Regions from separate parts of the Arthrobacter sp. MDB1-55 genome, predicted to be linked through region 3. Evidence: riboswitches for the same ligand, from Rfam matches in the RefSeq annotation. Region 3 holds a riboswitch; each other region holds the start of a gene.
What was found. Region 3 has a riboswitch for S-adenosylmethionine ahead of AC5RU3_RS00635 (rhodanese-like domain-containing protein). Riboswitches for the same ligand answer to the same signal wherever they lie in the genome.
Positions count from the first base shown of each region.

Region 1: linked by a shared signal. The riboswitch ahead of metX (homoserine O-acetyltransferase MetX) and the one ahead of AC5RU3_RS00635 (rhodanese-like domain-containing protein) in region 3 are both predicted to bind S-adenosylmethionine.
Region 2: linked by a shared signal. The riboswitch ahead of AC5RU3_RS11610 (bifunctional o-acetylhomoserine/o-acetylserine sulfhydrylase) and the one ahead of AC5RU3_RS00635 (rhodanese-like domain-containing protein) in region 3 are both predicted to bind S-adenosylmethionine.
Region 4: linked by a shared signal. The riboswitch ahead of AC5RU3_RS08030 (ABC transporter ATP-binding protein) and the one ahead of AC5RU3_RS00635 (rhodanese-like domain-containing protein) in region 3 are both predicted to bind S-adenosylmethionine.

Region 1 covers NZ_JBNHID010000004.1:54,591-58,904, forward strand. Annotated here, with positions in the region: gene AC5RU3_RS14870 (CPBP family intramembrane glutamic endopeptidase) at 1-729, shown strand, start outside; gene AC5RU3_RS14875 (VOC family protein) at 806-1,447, opposite strand; SAM riboswitch class IV at 1,772-1,904, shown strand; gene metX (homoserine O-acetyltransferase MetX) at 1,929-3,065, shown strand; gene AC5RU3_RS14885 (HNH endonuclease signature motif containing protein) at 3,271-4,314, shown strand, end outside.
Region 2 covers NZ_JBNHID010000002.1:914,258-918,571, reverse strand. Annotated here, with positions in the region: gene AC5RU3_RS11615 (hypothetical protein) at 1-326, opposite strand, end outside; gene AC5RU3_RS11610 (bifunctional o-acetylhomoserine/o-acetylserine sulfhydrylase) at 715-2,040, opposite strand; SAM riboswitch class IV at 2,084-2,200, opposite strand; gene AC5RU3_RS11605 (SDR family NAD(P)-dependent oxidoreductase) at 2,381-2,770, shown strand; gene AC5RU3_RS11600 (hypothetical protein) at 2,865-3,131, shown strand; gene AC5RU3_RS11595 (cellulase-like family protein) at 3,201-4,314, opposite strand, start outside.
Region 3 covers NZ_JBNHID010000001.1:126,744-131,057, reverse strand. Annotated here, with positions in the region: gene pabB (aminodeoxychorismate synthase component I) at 1-292, shown strand, start outside; gene AC5RU3_RS00645 (hypothetical protein) at 392-676, shown strand; gene AC5RU3_RS00640 (aminodeoxychorismate lyase) at 695-1,549, shown strand; SAM riboswitch class IV at 1,637-1,762, shown strand; gene AC5RU3_RS00635 (rhodanese-like domain-containing protein) at 1,769-2,221, shown strand; gene AC5RU3_RS00630 (O-succinylhomoserine sulfhydrylase) at 2,214-3,497, shown strand; gene AC5RU3_RS00625 (COG4315 family predicted lipoprotein) at 3,648-4,238, shown strand; gene AC5RU3_RS00620 (sigma-70 family RNA polymerase sigma factor) at 4,240-4,314, opposite strand, start outside.
Region 4 covers NZ_JBNHID010000002.1:185,495-189,808, forward strand. Annotated here, with positions in the region: gene AC5RU3_RS08010 (ANTAR domain-containing response regulator) at 1-109, opposite strand, end outside; gene AC5RU3_RS08015 (helix-turn-helix domain-containing protein) at 119-373, opposite strand; gene AC5RU3_RS08020 (DUF2975 domain-containing protein) at 373-864, opposite strand; gene AC5RU3_RS08025 (nucleoside/nucleotide kinase family protein) at 941-1,624, opposite strand; SAM riboswitch class I at 1,857-1,957, shown strand; gene AC5RU3_RS08030 (ABC transporter ATP-binding protein) at 1,963-2,799, shown strand; gene AC5RU3_RS08035 (aliphatic sulfonate ABC transporter substrate-binding protein) at 2,868-3,920, shown strand; gene AC5RU3_RS08040 (ABC transporter permease) at 3,917-4,314, shown strand, end outside.

The DNA.
Region 1 (4,314 bases), on a different contig from region 3:
ATCAAGGCTGAGATTCTGATCGTCCTCGGACTGTCACTCGGCCAGGCCGGGGTGTATGCGATTGTCGAGCTGATCGACAAGCTGACCCAGGCGCCACTGTCCGCTCAGACCACGCGTCTGAACCCCGTGCTCGATGACCGGCAGTACTTCGACCTGACCTATCAGCTGCTGGGCATCTTCTTTGCGCTGGTTCCGGTGGTCCTCGTGCTCTTCCTCCTGACGGAACCCGGGAAATCAGCGTTCCGACGCATCGGTTTCACCTTCCGCAAACCGAAGGTCGATTTCGGTCTGGGCGTGGCGTTGGCGGCCGTCATCGGAATTGGGACCCTTGGTGTGTACGCCGCCGGGCGGGCGCTTGGCATCACCACCGCGATCATTCCAACCGCTCTGGACACCTATTGGTGGACCCTGCCCGTGCTCGTGCTGTCCGCGCTCCGGCACGCAGTCCTGGAGGAGGTCATCGTGGTCGGCTATCTCTTCGAGCGGCTCCGGGAACTCGGCTGGTCAGTTGCTGCGATTGTCGTGACCTCGGCACTACTGCGTGGGAGCTACCACCTGTATCAGGGGATCGGACCGTTCATCGGCAACGTGATCATGGGGTTGATCTTCGGCTACGCCTACACCCGTGCCAAGCGGGTGATGCCGCTCGTGGTGGCGCATGCCCAGCTCGACATCGCCGGTTTTGTGGGTTTCGCGTTGTTTGGCTCGGCCATCGGGATCGGGAACTGATCGAAACTGTTTCATGGCGGAAGCAAGTGTGGCCCCGGCTCTGACGATCCGGGGCCGCAGCCGTTTATTGGCGACGTTAGATTTGGACTGCGCCCTTCGGAGTCTCGAAGGTGACCGACATAATCCCGGGAGTGCCGTTGGGAGCGATCCACTCCACGTCCACGTCATCGAGCGGGTGGCTTACGGGAGTGCCAAGCCATTCTGTGACACGCGCTGCAGAGCCTGCGATAGTCAGGGCGCTGAGCCGCACGGATGCGGGCCGGGCCTGGGAGGGGTGGAGGGACTGCGTGCCGTCGTCCCAGCGGATCATGTACGGAACCTGCGGATCAGCGATGAGGCCCTTGATGCCGATCTGCTGCCAGGTCAGCTCCTGGCCATCGGGGAATTTGCGGTTGCCGGGAACCGCGCTGCGGCCCAGACGCTCCTCGAAGGGGGCGAGGTCGTCAACGGCGACGCACCAGCCCATCCATCCGCCGCCCGCTTCCGACCTCGCGCGTACGGCCTGGCCGAAGGGCGCCTTGTCCGAGGCGGGGTGGTCGAGTACCTCCACAACCTCAAGGTACTGACCATTGACGAGAGGAAAAATCATGTTGCGGGTACCGAATCGTGGGTGGACGCCACCCTTCACGAATTCGATGCCCAGAGCGTCGGAAATCCGCTCCGCAGTGGCAGTCAGACCGTCGGGTTCGCAGGCATAAGACACATGATCCAGGCGCATGGCCCCATTTTGGCACTTTGTGATGGACGCCTCGACTTAGGGTTGCCTAAGTCACAACGAGAGGACTTGAAGGTCCAAGTAAAACCCAAGGTCGGCCACGCATAGTTGAGTCACACAGGGAGGCCGGTTCCGAGACCGCCGGATCTTCCTGCCGGGACACCCAATGGGTGTTCCCCTTGGGTGGGGCCGCCGTTACCCATAGACGAGACGGCCCCACTCAAGCACTGCGTCCGCGCCGGCTCTGAGCGCCCTGACGCAACCGTCTGTTTCACCGCGAGTCACAATAGTTGCCGTTTCCTGCCCTCTTCGGGTTCTCTTGTATGAGGTCACGAGTGACAGTGCGGTGGGTTCTGCCCGCCGGCGGCCCCGGCTTGCTGTCCGGCAACCCTCCTTCGCGGTGGGGTGCCCCGGGTGACGACCAGGCCCTGCATGTGGCGTGCAGGAGCAAGCGCGAGCTCTGAAGGCGGCAGGATTGACAGGCATCACCACGGTTGAACCGCATCCCCAGGCGACAAAGGTGGAGGGCGTCGTCGTCCAACGGCTTTCCATCGGTCCCTTGACGCTGGAAACGGGCGGTCACTTGCCCGACGTCGTACTCGCGTATGAGACGTGGGGCACCCTCAACGCTGATGCCTCCAATGCCGTGCTCGTCGAGCATGCGCTCACCGGCAGTTCCCACGTAGCCCGTGGGGAATCGACGGAAGACGGGTGGTGGGACGGACTGGTGGGACCGGGCCGCACCATCGACACTGACCGCTACTTCGTGGTTTCCATCAACATGCTCGGTGGTTGTTACGGGTCGACTGGACCTGCATCGCTTGATCCGGAGGGCAGGCCGTGGGGTTCGCGGTTTCCCTTCGTCACCATCCGCGACTCGGTGCGTGCCGAGGCGTTGCTTGCCGATCTGCTAGGGATCAGCACCTGGCATTCCGTGCTTGGCGGCTCGATGGGAGGAGCCCGGGCTCTCGAATGGGCGGTCACCCATCCCGAGAGAGTACGGAATTGCGCCGTCATCGCCTGCGGTGCGGCGAGCACAGCGGAGCAGATTGCCTTTGCGCAGGCGCAGGTTCAGGCCATCAGGCTGGATCCACGGTTTGCCGGCGGAGATTACTACGGATCTGCGGGTCCGGAGAGGGGCTTGGGGCTGGCACGGCGAATCGCGCATATCACCTACCGTTCAGAGGCGGAGCTTGGCCATCGGTTCGGACGGGCTGCGCAGGGGCTTGAGGAGCCGTTCGGGGCAGCCTTACCGCACGAACGGGGGCGTTACCAGGTTGAGAGTTACCTCGATCATCAGGCGGATAAGCTGGTTCGCCGGTTCGATGCCAACAGTTATGTGGTCCTCACCGAAGCGCTGATGAGCCATGACGTTGCCCGTGACCGTGGCAGCCTGACAACAGCCCTGGCGGACACGAAAGCGAAATTCTTCATCGCTGCGGTTGATTCGGACCGTCTCTACTGGCCGGCCCAGTCCTTCGAGCTGGCGTCTGCACTGCCGGGCAATGTGGCTGTCCATACCATTACCTCTCCTATTGGCCATGACGCATTCCTCACGGAGATCGGCCAGCTGGAACCCGCCCTGCACGCGGCCTTCTACGACGACGACGGCGCTGCTTAGCCCCGAAGGTTGGGTGGCCTTCTGTTCGGGCTGGCTCCATTCGGTAGTTAGAGCAACGCAGGAGCAACGGGAGTAGATGCTTCAAACGTGCTGCGAGGACCTGAACAGATCATCCTCGTCCGCTGTTGGGAAATGCCGGCAGGATGATCATCAGCCTCCGAGTCCGGATCCGAAATTGTCGGTGGTGGATGATTGAGTGTTTTGTATGGAGTTGGGGAGCGCGGAGGTTGGTGGGGACGCCTATGAGGCGGCTCTTGATGAGATGTATGCCGAGGCGTCTCGGGATTGGTCGGAGGATGATTTTGAAGCCGCCTTCGGCTGGGAGATCGACGGGCTGAACGCATCCGGCATCGATACGCATGCCCGTGCTGTGGTGGAGGAAGCTTCCCCGTATGAGTTGATGTCGCGGTTGATGGAAGCAACGTCCCCACATGCACGGCGGTCGCAAAGGTCCGGGCAACCGGATGCGGTGGGTCGGTGGCGGGTACTGAGTGACACCCTGGACATGCTGCGGGCTGCGGACCGGTTGGTTTCCTGGGTAGCCGCCCGGCGCGCCTGCCTGGTGGCGGATGTGTTCCACGAGGTGCACCGGGAGGAGGGCACCCGGACCGCAAGGTTGGATTCGCGGTTCAGTTTCACGCTGGCTGCGCAGGAGATCGCCCCACTGCTGCGGGTTCCCGCCCGAACCGCGCAGATGATGCTTGGTGAAGCGCTACGCCTAACCGAGAACCTGCCGGAAACGTGGAAAGCGCTCGATGACGGCAGGATCAGTCAGGTCCAGGCACAGGTCATCGTCGAGGAATCCGGGGCCATTCCAGCCGAGTCCCTGGCCGGATTTGAACAGACGATTCTGGAGACGGCAGGCGGGTTGACCCGGCCGAAGCTCGCTAGGCGTTGTCGGAGGTTGCGGGAGGAGCTGCATCCTGAATCGATCATCGAGCGGAAGGCTCGGGCGGTGCAGGACCGGGACGTGAGCGTGCAGCCGGAGCAAGACGGCATGGCATGGCTGGGCGCGTATCTGCCCGCGGAGCAGGCGCACGGAATCTTCAACCGGGTCGACGCCGCAGCCCGCTCACTGCAGGGACCCGAAGAGCTACGAACGCTATCGCAGCTGCGTGCCGATGTCTTTGCGGACGTCCTGACCCACACCTGCACCGGAAACCCGAAGAAGGGCACGGGGTACAGGGGTATTGGAGCGAATGTGTTCGTCACAGTCCCCGTCATGACGCTCCTGGGCCACCGTCGGGAA
Region 2 (4,314 bases), on a different contig from region 3:
TCCACCACCGGATCAATCACTTCGATGATGGGATCAACTACTTCGAGCACCGGGTCGACCGCGTCGATGACGGGGTTCACGACGTCCAGCACGGGTTCAATAACCTCGCCCACCGGAGTGAGCACCGGAGACAGCGCTGTGTCGGCAGGTTCCAATAAGGGTTGCGTGACGGAGGTGACGGCATCAGCAGGTAAAACGTTGTTGACCACCGGCACCTGAGACAGCGTCGAATCGACCACACCGGCAACCGGTGCGACTAAACGAACAGCACTCACGCCGCCATCGAGATCAGAAACTTTACCGACGACATCAGAAGGCGCCTCCAATGGAGCGACAACTTCCTCAACAACGGAGGTGACGGACCCCAGGAGGCCCTGCTGCCCGCCGTCGTCAGCGTTAGCAGCGGTAGCGGAGAGGGCCAGAAGACCTAGTGCGCTGAGGCCGCCGATCAGCGAGGCCCGCGCAGCAACAGCAACAGCTCGACCGAATCGCCTGTTCATCCGTTACCACCCCCTAGAGTCCCCACTGCTCAACTCTTAGCAAAACACGCTTCTCAGGTGAGCGCAAACCTTTTTGCATACTTTCTTGGTTCCCTGCAGCTGAACGCGGTGTGCTCATCGCCAAGTCTCGCTGGTCCTCAGCTTTGGAATCGGACCAGCGAGACCAATGGTGCAGCCTCGTCACCTGTTGCGGGTCACCCCAGCAACCGAATCACTAAGCTCCTGTCGATGCCTTCGCAGCGCGGAAGCCTGTCTCGAGATCCGCCAGGATGTCGTCGATGTGCTCCAGTCCCACCGAGAGCCGGACCAGTCCGGGAGTCACCCCGGCAACGGCCTGCTGCTCCGGGGAAAGCTGGCTGTGCGTGGTGGATGCGGGGTGGATCACCAGGGACCGGACGTCCCCGATGTTCGCGACGTGTGAATGCAGCTCGAGCGCATCCACGAAACGCTTTCCAGCCTCAGCACCGCCCGCCAGGTTGAAGGAAACGATGGCGCCGGTCCCCTTAGGACCGTACTTACGGCCGCGCTCATACCAGGGGCTTGACGGGAGGCCCGCGTAGGCGACGGATTCGACGTCGTCCCTTTCCTCCAACCAGCGGGCAACCTTCTCGGCGTTGGAGACGTGGCGTTCCACGCGCAGGCTCAGTGTCTCCAGACCCTGCGCAATGAGGAAGGCGTTGAAGGGCGAGACCGCCGAGCCCAGGTCACGCAGGAGCTGGACGCGTGCCTTCAGGATGTAGGACAGGTTAGCGCCGAGGGCGCCGCCCTCCCCCAGATCCCGACCGTAAACCAGCCCATTGTAGGTGGGGTCCGGGGTATTGAAGCCTGGGAAGCGCTCAGGGTCCTTGCTGAAGTCGAACTTGCCGGAGTCCACAATCACACCCGCGATTGCCGCGCCGTGGCCGCCGAGGTACTTGGTGGCGGAGTGAACCACGATGTCCGCGCCCCACTCCAGCGGGCGGATCAGGTACGGCGTCGCGAGGGTGTTGTCGACGATCAGCGGTACCCCTGCCTCATGAGCAGTGCGGGAGACGCCTTCGATGTCGAGGACGTCCTGACGCGGGTTGGACACAACTTCGGCGAAGAAGAGCTTGGTGTTCGGCTGCACGGCATCACGCCACTGGTCGAGGTTGTCAGGATTGTCGACGAACGTGACCGAGATACCGAACTTCTTCAGGGTGTGCGCGAACAGGTTGTAGGTGCCGCCGTAAAGGCTAGGGCTGGCGACGATGTGGTCACCGGATTCGGCGATGTTCAGGATTGCGAAGGTCTCGGCCGCCTGGCCGGAGCTGAGCAGGAGGGCAGCCAGGCCACCCTCGAGACTTGCTATCCGTTGCTCCACCGCGTCCTGGGTCGGGTTGCCGATGCGCGTGTAAATGGGCGCCAGTTCGGCCAGGGCGAAGCGGTTCGCCGCGCTCTCGGCGCTCGGGAACACGAAGGACGTGGTCTGGTAGATAGGCAGTGCACGGGCACCGGTGGCGGCGTCGGGCTCCTGCCCGATGTGAATCTGGCGTGTTTCGAAGGACCATCCGTTGGACATTCAAGGCTCCTGTGATCTGGGCCCGGCATGCTCAAAGCACCACGGGCCGCGCTTGCCGTCCGGCCCTTCGCCGAACAGCCAGGTCCTCACCCGGGGCACCCCGCCGCGGAAGGAGGGTTGCCGGCCAGCAAGCCGGGGCTCGATGCTGGCACTCATGACCTGAGCCCAGTGTAGGCAAGCCGGCTGCCCTGAGTGCCAACATGACGAAGATCTACGGATCGAGCGAAGCGTCGCCCAAGATGGAATTCCCGATCTACGGTTGCTGTCATAACTGATCGGGCGAGGGCAGGACACTCGTGCCGCCGGCAGAACCCGTCATCTCAACTAAGCGCGGAGGACCATGGTAAGGATTTTGATCACCGGTTCGGCCGGAGGACTGGGGCTCAACGCCGCCCGGGAACTGATGCACCGCGATCATGAAGTGGTGCTGCATGCGAGGGAGGAATCCCGGTTCGCGGATCTGGTGGAGGACCGCGGGATGGCGGTGGGCGCAGTCTTCGGGAATCTGGCGGACCTGCAGGAAACCATTCAGGTAGCGGAGCAGGCAGATCACCTTGGGCCGTTCGACGCCATCATCCATAACGCCGGCGTCTACAGCGGCCGTGACGTATTTGCCGTGAACACGCTCGCACCGTACGTGCTGACCGCGAGCATGCAGAAGCCACGGAGAATTATCTACCTGAGCAGCGGGATGCATCAGTCCGGCTCCACAAATCTGGCGTCGGGTTGACTGGTCACATGCTGGCAAGCGGCCGGGTTCCTACTCAGACAGCAAGCTGTATGTCACCGCACTGTCGGCAGCGGTCGCGGCTCGGTGGCTGGACGTGGAAACCCACGCGGTAGATCCGGGATGGGTGCCCACTCAAATGGGCGGTCCCAGCGCCCCGGACGATCTGGAGCTGGGGCACCTCACCCAGGTGGAGCTCGCACTTGGAGACGCCGGCAACATCGACCGCGGCATCGCCCGGACCGGAGGCTACTGGTATCACCAGCAGCAGCGAACGCCGCACCGAGCGGTGTTGAGCTCTGCCTTCCAGACGGAGCTTCTGGAGCAGTTGGAACGGCACACCGGTCTAGGACTCCCGGAGTAGTCAGGCTCGTCCGTAGGATGACTACGGATCGAAGCCTCAGCGAATACTGGTCGTTGGAGCGTCGTACATCTACCCCTTCGTGGTCGCGCTTCCGTAGTCCCGGATGAAAGCATTGGTTCGCCAGATCCAGTCCTTGTTGGACCACATCGGGTGATGCGGCGCCGCGTTGGATCCCAGCACCATCCCCCAGACGCCCTGCTCCAGCGCTACCCGGATACCGTGTTCAGCGAGTTCCCGCCCTATCGGACCCTCCTCAAAGTTCCCATTCAGCGGCGTGTAACCGATCCAGCCCTCCCCGATGAGTGCCGGAATCTGCTGCCACCGCGCCCACCCGGCAACCGCAGTCACCCGCGACTCGATCTCGCGGCGCATGACCTCCCGGTAGGTGCCGTACTCGTTGTACAGCCAGGTGTCCCAGGCATCGGCATCCACCCAGTCGTACCCGTACACCATCTGGTCCGTTACAACCGTGGCCTGGTATTTCCACTCCGCCGGTCGCCCATACTCGGCCGGGGTCGGCGCATCCGGGTTCAGCAGCGCCTGCAACTCAACATTCGGAAAACCGGCGCTCCTTTCGGACCTGATGTCTATCCGCTTCTGCAACGCATCGAGCACGCCGTAGCTGTAGATGTGGAACTGGGCGGCACCGAGCCCATCCGGCAGCTGATGCATCGTGAGGTGTGGAGGCTTCCCGAAGCTTGCGGTAATGAGCAGGTCCGGATGCTGTTCGCGGAGGCGAAGGACCGCCGCACTGCCGCCGTCGTGCAGTGCCGGCAGGATCGAGAAGTCCACTTCGTTGTGCAATTCCACCAGTGCGATCTGCTCCCGGTAGCCGGCGTCCGTCACCGCGGTAATGAGCCGATGCCATGCCTCAGCCAAGACGGTGTATCGATCCTGGATCGCCACCCGGTCGATAGCCCGAAACCACTCCTCCGACCGGGCGAACGCGGGGCTCTGCTGGAACTCCCAACTGGCCAGCAGGACGACGAGTCCGTGCCGAGAAGCTGAGTCGAATAACTCCTGGAATCGGTCATGCAAGTTGATGGCGTAACCGCCGGGCGCGTCATACCAGCGGGTACGTTCCCCATAGAACCCTCCGCCCGGCGCAGCGCCGAGACCCTCGATCTCCAGCGACCGCGCCATCTGATCCAGGCCAAGCTCCCCAAAGAGCAGCAGCGGTGCC
Region 3 (4,314 bases):
CTCCATGACCGGCGCCCCGAAGATCAGCACCATGGCCATCCTTGACCGGCTTGAAGGTGCTCCCCGCGGCGTCTATTCCGGTGTCGCCGGGTACTTCTCGCTCGATGGCGCGGCGGACCTCGCCGTCGTCATCCGTACCCTTGTCGTGCAGGACGACGACGCCGGCACCAGCCTCACGCTCGGCGTGGGCGGCGCGATCACAGCCGATTCCGACCCCGCGGACGAGTGGGAAGAAGTACGGACCAAGGCGTTCGGGGTGCTCTCCGCGCTCGGCTCGGTTTTTCCCGAGTGACCGCCCGCCGCCATTGGTTGCTGTACGGGCCCTTCCGTCCCCCTACCCGGTGTGGAACCATATAACGGATCACGGAAGAAGCGACGAAGGAGAACGGTCATGACTAGCTCCAACGATGAGAACACCCCGAACCTGGATGACGTTCAGGAACCGGACAACGAGTTCCTTCCCAACCGCATCTACCAGGGCCATGCCGGAGAACCTGAACGCCTTGACGATGATGCCCTGGCGGCAGCCACCGAGCAGGAGCGGGTCGACGCGGGCCTCATCGACTACGCCCCCGACCAGGTACCGGATGCCACCGATCCACTCCCGGAGGAAGCCTCCGACGAGGCAGATTGGGCCCAGCGCGGATTGAACGAGGGAAGCGGCTCGGACTCCTGAGTGACTAGGCTTGGGCGCATGACTGTTCTGGTGTTCCTCGACTCCGCCTATCCCGACGGCCGCATCGCCGACGCAGGGCAACCGCAGCTCAAGGTCACCGACACGGGCATCACCCGCGGGGACGGCATCTTCGAGACCATGCTGGCGGTGCAGGGCGCCCCCCGGAAGCTGCAGGCGCATCTGGCGCGCCTCGCCACGTCCGCCGAAGCGCTGGAACTCGACGTCCCGGCGTCGAGCGTTTGGGAACGAGCCATCACCACTGCACTTGCGGAAGCCGACGACGACGGCGAACTGGTCGTCAAGCTCGTTGCCACCCGCGGCGAGGAAGGAGCGGGAGCCACCGCCTGGGTGCAGGTTTCTCCGCTGCCGAAGGAACTGCGCGGACAGCGCCTGAAGGTGCTGTTGCTCGACCGCGGCTATGACAGCACGGTGGCCCAACGCGCGCCCTGGCTGCTGATGGGAGCGAAAACGCTCTCCTACGCCGTGAACATGGCTGCCCTGCGATACGCGCGGGCGCACGGCGCCGATGATGTCATCTTCACCTCTTCCGACGGCAAGGTCCTCGAGGGACCCACATCGACGGTCCTCATTGCCCGGGTTGCTGACGGCGTCAAGCGACTCATTACGCCGCAACTGGAAAGCGGGATCCTCCCCGGCACCTCGCAGGGGGCGCTGTTCGCCACCGCCCGCGAGGCCGGCTGGGAACTGGGTTACGGTCCTCTCGTTCCTGAAGACCTGTTCACCGCGGACGGGGTCTGGCTGATTTCCAGCGTCCGGCTGCTCGCCGAGGTCGAGAGCATCGACGGAAAACCGGTCGCCACATCGCCGGAACTGACGAAGGAGCTGGGCGCGCTGGTGGACGCTGTCTCCTGACCGGGCTGGATCAGGAGGGCATGGCGTTACCGCACGTTACGGCCGCGCATGGCAGGTTTGCCGCCGCCGATGCTACGTTCAAACCGGAGTAACGAGCGCCAGCGCAAAGCCCTGACTTGCTGGCCGGCAACCCTCTTTCACGGCGGGGTGCCTCAGGTGACTACTCGGCACACCGATCAGGATCCACGATCACCAACGTGCACAGCGTGAGGAGACACAGTGTCACAGCATCCAACCCCCCAGGTCCGCTCCGGCAACGGTTACGCCGGCGACATCACCCCCCGGGAAGCGGTGGAACGCGTCAGCAAGGGCGCCGTCCTTGTGGACGTCCGCACGGTCGAGGAGTGGCAGAGCGTCGGGGTCCCGGACCTCACCGACGCCGGAACCGTGCCGCTGTTCCTGGAATGGAACCGGTCCGACGGCAGCCGCAACGTCTCGTTCCTCAACCAGCTCAACGGCCTGAAGGGGCGGGAACTGCTCTTCCTGTGCCGCTCCGGCGTCCGCTCGGTTGCGGCTGCGCAGAGCGCCGCCGCCGCGGGCCACACCGCGTACAACGTGATCCACGGGTTCGAAGCCGACGGCGGCTGGCAGGCATGCGGCCTGGCGACCACTGCCCACTCCGGTTCCGATGCTGCCGTCCCGGCAGCTGGGCAGGGCAACCCCGGTGAGTGAGCCCACGCCGTCGTCGTTCTCTCCGGCGGTCAACCGCGAGCCGGTCGCCGGAAACGGCGGCTATCCCCGCATTCAACAGACAGACGACGACGTCGCTGCCTGGTCGCCGGATACTCTCGCCGTTCGCGGCGGGCTGGCCCGGTCCAACTTCGAGGAAACGTCCGAGGCGCTCTTTCTCAACTCGGGGTTCGTCTACTCATCCGCTGCGGCGGCCGAAGCTGCGTTCACCGGTGACGTGGACCGCTTCGTCTACTCGCGGTACGGCAACCCGACGGTCGCCATGTTCCAGGAACGCCTGCGCCTGCTCGAGGGAGCGGAAGCGTGCTTCGCCACGGCCAGCGGCATGTCCGCTGTCTTCACTGCACTCGGGGCGCTTTTGGCTGCCGGGGACCGGGTGGTCGCATCCCGCAGCCTGTTCGGGTCCTGCTTCGTCATCCTGAATGAGATCCTTCCGCGGTGGGGCGTGGAGACCGTCTTCGTCGACGGGTGGGATCTCAACCAGTGGGCGGACGCGCTGAGCGTTCCAACCACTGCGGTCTTCTTCGAGTCACCGTCCAATCCGATGCAGGAGATCGTCGACATCCGGTCGGTGGTGAAACTGGCGCATGCCGCGGGCGCGCAGGTCGTTGTCGACAATGTCTTCGCCACCCCGCTGCTCCAGCGCTGCACGGAGCTGGGCGCCGACGTCGTCGTCTACTCCGGAACCAAGCACATGGACGGCCAGGGCAGGGTGCTCGGCGGTGCCATCCTGGGGCGGAAGGAGTTCATCGAGGGGCCGGTGAAAACACTCATGCGGCACACCGGGCCGGCGCTGTCCTCCTTCAACGCCTGGACTCTCCTGAAGGGTCTGGAAACACTGTCGCTCCGGGTCAACCACGCATCATCCTCGGCGCTTACCCTCGCCCGCTGGCTGGAAGCCCAGCCGGCAGTCAACTGGGTTCGGTACCCGCTGCTCGAATCGCACCCGCAGTTCGACCTGGCGGCAGGGCAGATGACTGCGGGCGGCACCGTCGTGACCTTCGAACTCGACGCGCCCGAGGGTAGGGCGAAGGAGCGGGCGTTCGCGCTGCTCGATGCGTTGAACATCATCGATATCTCGAACAATCTCGGCGATTCGAAGACCCTGATCACCCACCCTGCCACCACCACTCACCGGGCAATGGGGCCGGAGGGCCGCGCCGCCATCGGCCTGTCCGACGGCGTCATCCGGCTCTCGGTGGGCCTCGAGGATGTCAGCGACCTGCAGACGGATCTGGGTAAGGCGCTCGCCTCCTGACCTGCCCGTAATCGCCCGAAGCTGGGATTCACCTGTGAGTTCTCCTCCGCGTTGAACCTCGGGGGTGCTTCCTGCGTCTTCCCAGCAGAGGGGTCAAGTGGCCACTCCCATCCCCCGGGTGTCCAGGGGGTGATCACGGGAGGAATCAACATGAGTAAAGCATTACGCGTCCTTTTCGCCGTCATCGCGGTTTGCCTGTTGGCGCTGACCGGTTGTGGCGGCTCCGACACGCAGACCGAGGACATCCCCGCAGGTGAAGAGACTGCTGCAGAAGCACCACCCACTGAGGAACCCACGGAGACCGAGACCACAGAGGCGGAGACCACGGAGGAAGCTACAGAGGAGGCATCCGAGGAACCGTCCGGTGAGGCAGCCGGTGGCGGAACCGTCGGAACTCCCCTCGGCGTCGCCGAGACGGACCTCGGTGAAGTTGTGGTCGACGCCGAAGGCATGGTGGTCTACTACTTCACCAATGACGAGCCGGACTCCGGCGTCAGCGCCTGCGAAGGTGGCTGCCTTGAAGCCTGGCCGCCGGTGCTCAGCGACAGCGAGACTCCGGAGGTCGAAGGCGTCACGGGCGAAGTCGGCACCATTGAAACGCCCGACGGCGAGCTGCAGGTGACCATTAACGGAATGCCGATCTACTACTTCGCCGAAGATGAAGCACCGGGCGACACCAACGGTCAGGGCGTGAACGAGGTGTGGTACGTCGTCGCACCTGACGGCACCATGATTCAGTGACCTACCCGCCAGGGACTACATCGCGGGCAAGGAGCGCACTCTTCAGGGAGCGCAAGGCATAGTGCAGCCGGGATTT
Region 4 (4,314 bases), on a different contig from region 3:
CGACACCATTGGGGTCGAAGAGCGCTGCCGCCACCGGACTGGCCGTGAATGCCTCGTCTCCGGTGAGAATCCTCGTTATTGCACCGTTCTTCGGCCCGAACCCACTCACTCGGTGATTTTATCCTGAATCGGCACCGCAGCCGTCGTTGTTGGCGGAAGCCGACGACTCATCAGGTTCCCACCGCAGCACGTCACCGGGCTGGCAATTGAGGATTTCACAGATGGCTTCGAGCGTGGTGAAGCGGACCGCCTTGGCGCGGCCATTCTTCAGCACCGCCAGGTTCGCGGGAGTGATTCCGATGCGCTCCGCCAGTACACCGACGGGCATCTTGCGGCGGGCCAGCATGACGTCGATGTCTACGATGATCGGCATCAAATCACCTCGTCGAGTTCGTCGCGCAGGTGCTTGGCTTCGGCGTCACGCGCCACTGCCTGTGCCAAAAGCATCCGCAACACCAGCACAATCAACGCAACGCCACCGATCAGAAGCGACGCCCCACAGATCAGCAGAATAATGCCTGGGGCAATTTCGCCCGGTGCGAGAAGTACGGCAAGCGCGAACACGAGCAACGAGGCAGCGGTGATGGCCCCAAAGATGATGTCGACATACCGGAAGGCACCGTGAGAGAAGACCGTGCCGCTGCGGACCATCGTGAGCAACTTCCATACGCAGACGGCGCTGACCTGCACGGTGAGGATCCCGAACACAACGATGGCGTTGAACGTAATGCGCAGCCCGGTAGGCACGCCCGCTTCCTCTAGGTCGGTAGAGATCAACGGCACCATCCAAAGCTGAATGAACAACGACCCCGCAATCACCATCGCGATAACGACCTGTAATGCGAGGATGGCCAACTTACCCATCGAGGACTCCTTCGATTGTTTTACAAGGAGAATATATCGAAAGACGATAGGTTAGACAACGCCGCCTGCGACGTCCCTACGCGAGAGCACCGCCCCGCCACGCGCATAGTGAGTCCCGCCACCCGGTACGGACCACCAGATCCGCCCTGGCTTTCGACTCCTCAATCAGCCGCGCGTTCGGCTCGTCAACCTGCTCTACCCACGTTTCCGCTGCAGCGCGGCTCTTCCCGAACGCGACGTGCCGCTCAATCAGCCGCTCGATCCGCACACTGCGCTCCTGCTCGCAGTACCAGACCTCAGTGCACATGCTGCGGATGTCCCGCCAACCTGGGCGTTCGAGCAGCAGGTAGTTGCCTTCGGTGAGGATGGTTCCCGCGGAGGGATAAACCGGGAGTACACCGGCAATCGGCTGCTCAATGGTCCGCTCGAAACCCGGAGCGTAAACCACCGCATCCCGAGGCGCGCGAAGGCGCTCGAGCAGTGCGGCGTAACCGTGAACATCGAAAGTCTCGGGCGCACCCTTGCGGCCCAGAAGCCCGAGCCTCCCAAGCTCCTGGTCCGAAAGATGGAAGCCGTCCATGGGCACGTTTGCATACCGCTGCCCTTCCGGCTGCGGCTGGTCCCGGTTCAGTCGGGCAACCAGCCGCTCGGCGAGCGTGGTCTTCCCAGATCCCGGCGGTCCGGCAATTCCGACGACGACGGCGCCACCCTCCGGTGCGGACAGCCCCGCGATGCGGTCAACCAGTTTCGAGAGATGCACCCCGCCATCCTGACACGGGACGCTGCATGATCGTTCTCAGCGTCTGGTGCCGCCAGGATCCCGATTGCGCGGTCCTTCCCAGCCAGCGTGCCCGGCCGGAACACCGCCAGCTGATAACGCGGGCGGTGGACTGGCCGTTCGAGTACCCCTCGGCACGCCCTCGGGACTGGCGGAACGCGTTTTGTTACGACACATGTTGCGCCGAAGGCTCAGAAAGTCGTTTAGTTGAAGCTCACCATCCCGAGCGGCCGAGAGACCTGGATCGTTGACGCCGCAGCAACCCTTACCTGCTATTCGCAGGGGAACGGGTGCTACTGCCAGGAGCGATGGAGTGTTTCATGAGTACCCTTTTGAGTGCACAGCAGCAGGCGTCCCGGAAGACACAACCCGGCGCCGCCGGCAAGCAAGCCCTTCCCCTGACATTCTCCTCACTGGTCCGTTCCTTTGGCAGCGGCAGCGCTGAGCATGTGGTCCTGAGGGACATCAACCTCGAGGTTCGCGCCGGTGAAGTGCTGGCGATTGTCGGAGCGAGCGGCTGCGGAAAATCAACCCTGCTTCGGGCCGCGGCCGGCCTCGACTCACCTACCGGCGGCAAGGTTCTGATCGACGGCACCGCCGTCAACGGGATCGACGACCGCTGCGCCTTCGCCTTCCAGGAACCCCGCCTCCTTCCCTGGCTCTCCCTGCGTGCCAATATCGCAATCGGACTGCCCAAGGGAACCAGCGCTGCAACCGGCAAGGCAAAAGTCACGGAGCTCCTCGGTCTCGTCGAGCTAGCCGACTTCGCCGAGCACCGCCCCCGTGAGGTCTCGGGCGGCATGGCACAGCGCGCGTCGCTGGCCCGGGCACTCGCACGCAACCCAGGTGTACTGCTGCTCGATGAGCCATTCGGTGCGCTGGACGCACTGACCCGCCTGAAGATGCAGGACCTCCTGCTCGATATCCACCGCGCGCAGCCCACAACGGTCCTGCTCGTCACGCACGACGTCGACGAAGCCCTCCAGCTTGCTGACCGCATCATCGTGCTGGGCAAATCAGCGGACCCGGCTCACCCCGGAGCATCCGTCACCGAGGTGCTCACCGTGCCGGGCGAGCGCCCCCGCGACCGCAATTCGGCTGAGCTCGGTCGAATGCGGAGCTCACTGCTCGCCACTCTCGGCGTCAAAGGCCACTAGCGCACCCACCACTTGTTCCGCCGTCGTGCCCGTCCGCGCGATGGCTGCCGTCCATGCAAAGGAAAATCATGATCCGCACCCGCTCACCCTTCACCCGCCGCGCCGTCGTCTCCGTAGCGCTCGCCGCAAGCAGCGCTTTCGCACTGACCGGCTGCCTCGCCGGCGAGAACGCCGCCTCCACCGAAGAGGCGGGATCCGGTGAATTGGCCACCGAACTGAACATCGACTTTGCCACCTACAACCCGCTGAGCCTGGTCATCAAGGACCAGGGCTGGCTGGAAGCCGAGCTGGAAGACGAAGGCGTAACCGTCAACTGGATCCAGTCCGCCGGATCCAACAAGGCCAACGAAGCGCTGCGCGCAGGAGCGGTCGACGTCGGCTCCACCGCCGGATCCGCTGCCCTCCTCGCCCGGTCCAACGGCTCGCCCATCAAGACCATCGACATCTACTCGCAGCCGGAGTGGTCGGCAATGGTGACCGTCGAGGGTACCGGCATCGAGAGCCTTGAGGACCTCCGGGGCAAGTCGATCGCAGCCACGAAGGGCACTGACCCCTACTTCTTCCTGATCCAGTCCCTTGAGTCCGCGGGCATCGACCCCTCCGAGGTCACCGTGCAGAACCTGCAGCACGCCGACGGCTGGGCTGCCCTGCACAACGGTTCGGTCGACGCGTGGGCCGGACTTGATCCGATCATGGCATCGGCCGAGCAGGAGGGCGCTGAGCTCTTCTTCCGCAACATCGACTTCAACACCTACGGATTCCTCAACGCCAACGAGGAGTTCCTGACCGAAAGCCCCGAGCTGGCCCAGACCGTGGTAAACGCGTACGAGAAGGCCCGTCAGTGGGCCAAGGAAAACCCCGAGGAGACGGCGGAGATCCTCGCCGAGGTCGCCGGCATCGACGTCGAGCTTGCCAAGGCCGTGATCATCGAGCGCACCAACCTCGACGTCGATCCTGCTCCGGGCGAGGCGCAGCGTGCAGTCCTCGAGAAGGTTGGCCCGAACTTCGTCGAGACCGGCGACGTCTCCTCGCAGGAGCAGATCGATGAGGCCCTCGAGACCCTCTTCGATGACTCCTACGTCTCCAACGCCGACCCCGAAGCGATTCAGGCCTCCTCATGATCCATGAGAACGCCACCCCCATCAGCAAGGAGGGTCTGGAGGCTACCGGCCACACCCTCACCACCGCGGACGACGACGGCGTCTCACCGCTCCAGCCGGCGGACACTTCCGCCGGGTTGCTGAGCCGCCGCCCGGTCCGGCTGCTGCTGGGGCTTGTTGTTCCCGCCCTGGTGCTCGGTGCCTGGCAGCTGAATTCTGTGGTGGGCGTCTTCAGTGCGGTGCAGCTTCCCCCGCCGACGGCGGTGCTGAACGCCGCCGTCGAGCTCGCTGAGCGCGGTGAGCTGTGGATCCACATCGCCATCTCCACCCAGCGCGTACTGATCGGGTTTGCCCTCGGTGCCACGCTCGGCCTGGCTCTGGGCGCATTACTGGGGCTCTCCCGGCTGGCCGACGT